Cyanobium sp. PCC 7001: one gene and its partner. The main gene of each other region encodes a partner of the protein of the gene in region 2 in a complex. Links are inferred from orthologs where the notes say so. Each region holds a gene or a part of one and is shown on either strand. Other genes may lie near its edges.

The links.
Region 1: the proteins of tig (region 2) and rpsG are in contact, whole or in part, in a crystal structure (PDB 3GTY), measured with the Thermotoga maritima proteins. The link is inferred for Cyanobium sp. PCC 7001 from one-to-one orthologs. Residues at the interface, in WP_004081061.1 of Thermotoga maritima: Glu122, Val124, Val129, Leu130, Tyr133, Glu188, Gly259, Ile262, Tyr263, Glu266, Ser270, Glu273, Gln274, Glu277, Arg308, Gln311, Ile312, Ser315, Tyr316, Glu325, Arg329, Arg336, Leu363, Phe366, Trp367, Arg373, Leu377, Arg381, Leu384, Glu387; in WP_004081843.1 of Thermotoga maritima: Lys34, Lys52, Lys55, Glu59, Arg62, Gln63, Glu66, Asn67, Lys69, Val71, Arg95, Ala109, Lys110, Lys111, Gly112, Arg113, Pro114, Glu117, Glu121, Ile124, Ala125, Tyr127, Asn128, Asn129, Thr130, Gly131, Lys135, Asp139, Arg142, Met143.

The regions. Positions count from the first base shown.
Region 1 is NZ_DS990556.1:1,588,623-1,591,728, reverse strand. What follows is about bases 88-2,882. They hold rpsG (30S ribosomal protein S7), read right to left. Parts: upstream 1,823-2,882; coding sequence 1,352-1,822; downstream 88-1,351. Other genes in these bases: CPCC7001_RS07955 (phosphodiester glycosidase family protein), read right to left, coding at 2,779-2,882; CPCC7001_RS07960 (hypothetical protein), read right to left, coding at 2,339-2,695; rpsL (30S ribosomal protein S12), read right to left, coding at 1,910-2,284; fusA (elongation factor G), read right to left, coding at 88-1,260. Also shown: more of fusA, read right to left, coding at 1-87; more of CPCC7001_RS07955, read right to left, coding at 2,883-3,106.
Region 2 is NZ_DS990556.1:2,049,253-2,052,395, reverse strand. Bases 142-2,973 are described here. They hold tig (trigger factor), read left to right. Parts: upstream 142-716; coding sequence 717-2,231; downstream 2,232-2,973. Other genes in these bases: clpP (ATP-dependent Clp endopeptidase proteolytic subunit ClpP), read left to right, coding at 2,295-2,973; CPCC7001_RS10130 (aspartate-semialdehyde dehydrogenase), read right to left, coding at 142-156. Also shown: more of CPCC7001_RS10130, read right to left, coding at 1-141; more of clpP, read left to right, coding at 2,974-3,002. UniProt on the Bacillus subtilis protein: Involved in protein export. Acts as a chaperone by maintaining the newly synthesized protein in an open conformation. Functions as a peptidyl-prolyl cis-trans isomerase.

The DNA of each region.
Region 1 (3,106 bases), 460 kb from region 2 along the record:
GAGCTTGTCCATGTCGCCCTTGGTCTTGGGCTCCACAGCCACAGAAATCACCGGCTCCGGGATGTAGAGCGATTCCAGGATGATGGGGTCGCTGTCCACGCAGAGCGTGTCACCGGTGGTGGTGTCCTTCAGACCGAGGACGGCGCCCAGATCACCGGCACGCAGTTCGTCGACTTCCTCACGGTCATCCGCCTTGAGAACGATCAGACGGGAGATGCGCTCCTTCTTGTCCTTGGTGGAGTTCAGCACGTAGCTGCCCTTCTGCAGCACGCCGGAGTAGATGCGCACGAAGGTGAGTTTGCCGAACGGATCGGCCATCACCTTGAAGGCCAGGGCGCTGAAGGGAGCGCTGTCGTCGGCGGGACGCAGCGCTTCGGTGCCGTCTGGCAGCAGGCCCTGGATCGGGGGCACGTCCACAGGTGCCGGCAGGTAATCCACCACCGCGTCCAGCAGGAGCTGAACCCCTTTGTTCTTGAAGGCCGAGCCGCACAGCATGGGCACCAGGCCATGCTTCAGCACGCCCTCGCGGATGCCGTTGCGGAGTTGCTCCTCGCTGAGCTCGCCGGTTTCGAGGAACACCTCCACGAGATCTTCGTCCGTCTCGGCGACCGACTCCATCAGCTTGTTGCGCCATTCGGCCACCTCATCGGCCATCGAGGCCGGCACATCGGTTTCCTCGATGTCCTTGCCGAGCTCATCCTTGTAGATGAAGGCCCGGTTCTTCACCAGATCGATGATTCCGCTCAGCTCGCCCTCGGCACCGATCGGCAGCTGGATCGGCGCTGCATTGGCCTTGAGGCGGTCCTTGATCTGGCTGTAGACCTTCAGGAAGTCGGCGCCGGTGCGGTCCATCTTGTTGACGAACACCATGCGCGGCACCTTGTAGCGGTCCGCCTGGCGCCACACCGTCTCGGACTGGGGCTGAACACCGCCCACGGCACAGAAGACGGCGATCACGCCATCGAGCACCCGCATCGAGCGCTCCACCTCGATGGTGAAATCGACGTGCCCCGGGGTGTCGATGATGTTGATGCGGTGATCCTTCCAGCTGGTGGAAATGGCCGCTGCCGTGATCGTGATGCCCCGTTCGCGCTCCTGCGCCATCCAGTCGGTCACGGCGGCACCGTCGTGCACCTCACCGATCTTGTGCACCACACCCGAATAGAAGAGGATCCGCTCGGTGGTGGTGGTTTTGCCCGCGTCGATGTGGGCGGCGATGCCGATATTTCTGACGCGTTCCAGTGGAAAGGCGCGAGCCACGGGGGATGTCTCCGAAAGGTCTACAAAAAGCAGTCGATACTGTACTGATCAGCCTTGGGCTGATCGTGCCCCGCCGGTGGGGCAGCCGGGATCAGTAGCGGTAGTGCGCAAAAGCCTTGTTGGCTTCGGCCATCTTGTGGGTCTCTTCCCGCTTGCGCACCGCGCTGCCGGCTTCATTGGCGGCATCCATGAGCTCGCCCGCCAGCTTCTGGGCCATGCTGCGGCCGTTGCGGGCTCTGGAGAAATTCACCAGCCAGCGCAGGGCCATGGCCGTGCCCCGCTCCTGGCGCACCTCCATCGGCACCTGGTAGGTGGCACCACCCACCCGGCGGGCCCGCACTTCCACCAGGGGCGTGGCGTTTCGCACAGCCGTTTCGAACAGCTCCAGGGGATCGGAGCCGGTGCGCTCGTTGATCAGGGCGAAGGCGTCCGACAGGATCCGCTGGGCGGTGGACTTCTTGCCGTGCTTCATGAGCCGGGCCACGATCATCGAGGCCAGACGGCTGTTGAACTGGGGATCGGGAAGGATCGGGCGCTTTTCGGCAGCGTTGCGGCGGGACATCGGAATTGCGAGGTGCTTGGGAAGACTTGGTCATCCAGGGGCCTGACCGGCCCGGAGCCGGACCTGAGGCCTGACCTGGAGGCAGGTTCAGGATTTCGGGGTCTTGGCGCCGTACTTGGAGCGGGCCTGGCGGCGATCCTTGACGCCAGCGGTGTCCAGCGTTCCGCGGATGATGTGGTAACGCACGCCGGGGAGGTCCTTGACCCTGCCGCCCCGGATCAGCACCACCGAGTGCTCCTGCAGGTTGTGGCCGATGCCGGGGATGTAGGCCGTCACCTCGAACCCCGACGTGAGGCGGACCCTCGCCACCTTCCGCAGGGCCGAGTTCGGCTTCTTGGGGGTGGAGGTGTACACGCGGGTGCACACACCACGGCGCTCGGGACAGGAACGCAGGGCCGGCGATTTCGTCTTTCGTGTCAGACGTTGCCGTTCAGTGCGGATCAGTTGCTGGATAGTGGGCATCGAGGGCCGGAGAACACAGGTCGGACGTCCGACCGATTTCGACAATCCGTCACCTTACTGGGTCGCCTGCCGCCCCTCCTTGCCCCGGCTGAAGGCCGACCCGCAGGCGCAGCTCACCACCCCTTCGCCCGGCAGCACCAGAAAGCCCCCCCCGCTGAGATCACCGCGGTAGTCGAGGGTGAGGCCGGTGAGCAGCTCCAGCTGTTCGGCCGGGGCATAGAGCGTCACGCCGTCGGCACGGGCGATGGGCACCCCCGCCAGGTGGCCGGGCCGCACCCGGATCGTCCACCGCTCGCACCCCCCCTCCACCAGATCCAGGTGGACCAGTCCGGGTGTGCCCGCCACGGCGGCCTGGCGGCCCAGCTCAGCGGCCGCGCTGGCTGAAAGGCGCAGACTGTGGCCCTTCGGCATGGGGCTGCGGGGAATGGCTCGCCGATCCACTGTGGCACCACAGCAGGCAGGCTCCACCTCCCGCCTGGCCGGCGAACCGGCCCTCAGGGCACCAGGCCGACCCCGTTGTGCACCGATCCGGCCACGCCGCGGCCCTTGACCTGGTGACTCCCCCCCAGCACCAGGCCGGTGGAACTGCCGCCGTCCAGGTTGAGGGCGTCCCGCAGCCCCAGAGCCCGGAGCAGCTGGGCGGCCTGGCCCAGCGTGGGCCCGCTGCCGTTGACGCCCTCCAGGGTGATCAGCCACACCTCGCGGCCATCGCTGCCCAGCACCGTGCGGGGGGCCCCCTGCCGCAGGAAGCTGGCACTGAAATTCTCGGCCGCTCCATTGAGGGTGATCCGGCCGCCCTGCAGCAGCAGAGGGCCACCGCCG
Region 2 (3,143 bases):
GTCCTGCCAGCGGAGGGCCTGCCCGGCGGAGCGGGCTGAGGCCAGCGGCAGCAGGTCCCCCACCGGGAAGGCCCGCTCCTCCAGCAGCTGCAGCAGCTCCTGACCCACGGCGCCGGTGGCGCCAAGGATCGCCACCCGCAGAGGGCGACGCGGCAGGGTCGCCGGGGCTGCGGAGGTCCAGGACTGGGCCTCGGACGGGCTGGAGGTGGCTGCGGTGGATGGGGCGGTGGTCAAGGAAGGGGCAGGGAACGAAGGGTGGGGCGAAACGTCGGGGTTGCGCGGCGAACGGGGCCTTCTGCTGGGCTGAGGTCTGGCGTGTGCCGAGGTCTGGCTGGACGGCGGTCAGGCTGGCCTAGGACGTTGGCTCACTGAGCTCGGGCGGGCGCGAAGCGATGGGGCGCCAGGCGGTGGGGTGTTGGGGAAACGGGGAGGTGGGTCGGGATCGGCCTGAGAGAGGGAAGGTTGAAAGCTGGAGTCGACGGTGGCTGGGCTCGACGGGCAGGGTTCCGGCGGTGGCGGCGCGGCGCTTCCAGTGGGCTCAGGTTGGCGGCCCGCATCGACCGGAGGGATGGGGGCGGACCTGGCGGGAAGGTCCCGGATCGAGGATGTGGCCACCCGGCACAGTCGGCCGGATGTCGGGGTCAATGCAGCGCAGACTACCGGGAACCGGGCCCGACCAGCCACTTTCTTAGGATGGGGGGCTGCATCGAGCCCCCATGAGTCCTGCTGCCGCCTCCCCCGCCCCCACCAGCCCCTCCAGCGCCGATCCGGCGTCCAGCGAGGCGTCCAGGGAGGCGCTCACGGTGAAAGCCAGCCCCAGGCCGGGGAGCCGGATGGCCCTCGAGGTGGCGATCAGCGGCGCCCGCAGCCAGGCCAGCTACGACGCTGCCCTCGAGAAGCTCAGCCGCAGCGTGAAGCTGCCTGGATTCCGCAAGGGCAAGGTGCCCCGCCCCGTGCTGCTGCAGCAGATCGGCCCCCTGCGGCTGCGGGCCACCGCGCTGGAGGAGCTGGTGGATGCCGCCTTCCGCGACGCCCTGGCCTTGGAGGAGGTGGCCCCGATCGGCCGCCCGGAGCTGAGCGAGGCCTTTGAGGCCGTGCTGGAGCGCTTCCAGCCCGGCACCGACCTCAGCTTCACCCTGGAGCTGGATGTGGAGCCCACGCCCAGCCTCAAGAAGACCCGCGGCCTCCAGGCCGAGGCCGAAGCCATCCGCTATGACCCGGCCCGGGTCGACGAGCTGATCGAGCAGTCGCGCAAGCAGCTGGCCACGCTGGTGCCGGTGGAGGACCGCAGCGCCGCCAGCGGCGACGTGGCCGTGCTCGCATTCAGCGGAACCTTCACCGACACCGGGGAAGCGATCAGCGGTGGCAGCAGCGAGGCCACGGAGGTGGAGCTGGAGGAGGGCCGCATGATCCCCGGCTTCGTGGAGGGGGTGATCGGCATGGCGGTGGGCGAGAGCCGCAGCGTGGACTGCCAGTTCCCCGAGAGCTATCCCCAGGAGGACGCCGCCGGTCGGCCCGCCCGCTTCGAGATCAGCCTCAAGGACCTCAAGACCCGCGAGCTGCCGGCCCTGGATGACGCCTTCGCCCAGCAGGCCAGCGACAAGCAGACCCTGGCCGAACTGCGGGCCGATCTGGAGACCCGCCTGAAGGAGGACGCCGAGCGCCGGGCCCGGGCGGCCCGCCACGAGGCCCTTCTCAATGCCCTCGTGGCCGAGCTGGAGGTGGAGCTGCCCGAAACCCTGGTGCAGCAGGAGATCCGCAATCTGATCGAACAGACTGCCGGCCAGATCGCCCAGCAGGGCATGGATGTGAAGAAGCTCTTCACCCCCGATCTGGTGCGCAGCCTGATGGACACCTCCCGCCCCGAGGCCGAGCAGCGCCTGCGCCGCAGCCTGGCCCTGCAGGCCCTGGCCAAGGCCGAGGCCATCGCCCTGGAGGATGGGGAGATCGAGGCCAAGGTGAAGGAGATCAGCCGCGGCCTCAGCCAGCAGGGCAACATCGACCCGAACCGGCTGCGCCAGGTGGTGGCCGACGATCTGCTGCAGGAAAAGCTGCTCGACTGGCTCGAAGGCAACAGCAGCATCACCGAGAAGGCGCCCGAGGCCGAATCAGCCGCCGCATCGGACAAGGACGACGCGCAGGGCCAGGCGACGGGGGAGGCCAAGGCGGAGAAGGCCGCCAAGCCCGCCAAGGCCAAGAGCAAGGAGAAGCCGGCCGCTTCCGAGTCCTGAGCCGGCGGCGGTCGTCGCGCCGATCCCCATAGATTGCATCCACACCAGCCCCGACCCGCTCGCGTGATCCACGCCCATCAGCCCATCGCTCAGCGGTCCCACCCCGTCCAGAACCTCTGGGCGGGGCCCCGCCCCGAGGCCACGATCGGCATGCCGATGGCGGCCCCGGGCGTGCTGCCCACCGTGGTGGAGCAGTCCGGCAAGGGGGAGCGCGCCTTCGACATCTATTCGCGCCTGCTGCGCGAGCGGATCATCTTCCTGGGCACGGGCATCGATGACGCCGTGGCCGATGCCCTGGTGGCCCAGCTTCTCTTCCTGGAAGCGGAGGATCCGGAGAAGGACATCCAGATCTACATCAACTCCCCCGGTGGCTCGGTCACGGCAGGGCTGGCCATCTACGACACCATGCAGCAGGTGGCCCCTGACGTGGTGACCATCTGCTACGGCCTGGCGGCCTCGATGGGGGCGTTCCTGCTCTCGGGAGGCACCAAGGGCAAACGGCTGGCCCTGCCCAGCGCCCGGATCATGATCCACCAGCCGCTGGGCGGCGCCCAGGGCCAGGCCGTGGACATCGAGATCCAGGCCAAGGAGATCCTCTTCCTCAAGGACACCCTCAACGGCCTGATGGCCGAACACACCGGCCAACCCCTCGAGAAGATCGCCGAGGATACCGACCGCGACTACTTCCTCTCCCCCGCCGAGGCGGTGGACTACGGCCTGATCGACCGGGTGGTCAACGAAACGACCCGCACGGCCGTCGCCAGCAGCTGACCCCCCAGCTGGCATCGGGCGATGGTGCATCGCTCCGATCTGTGGGATGGTGAGGCCCCGGAACTGCCCTGTCCCCCTTGTCGATCCTGTTTGATCCTTAAGGAAAGCTGCCGGATCCAGCCTGTGGGTCAATGCTGACCC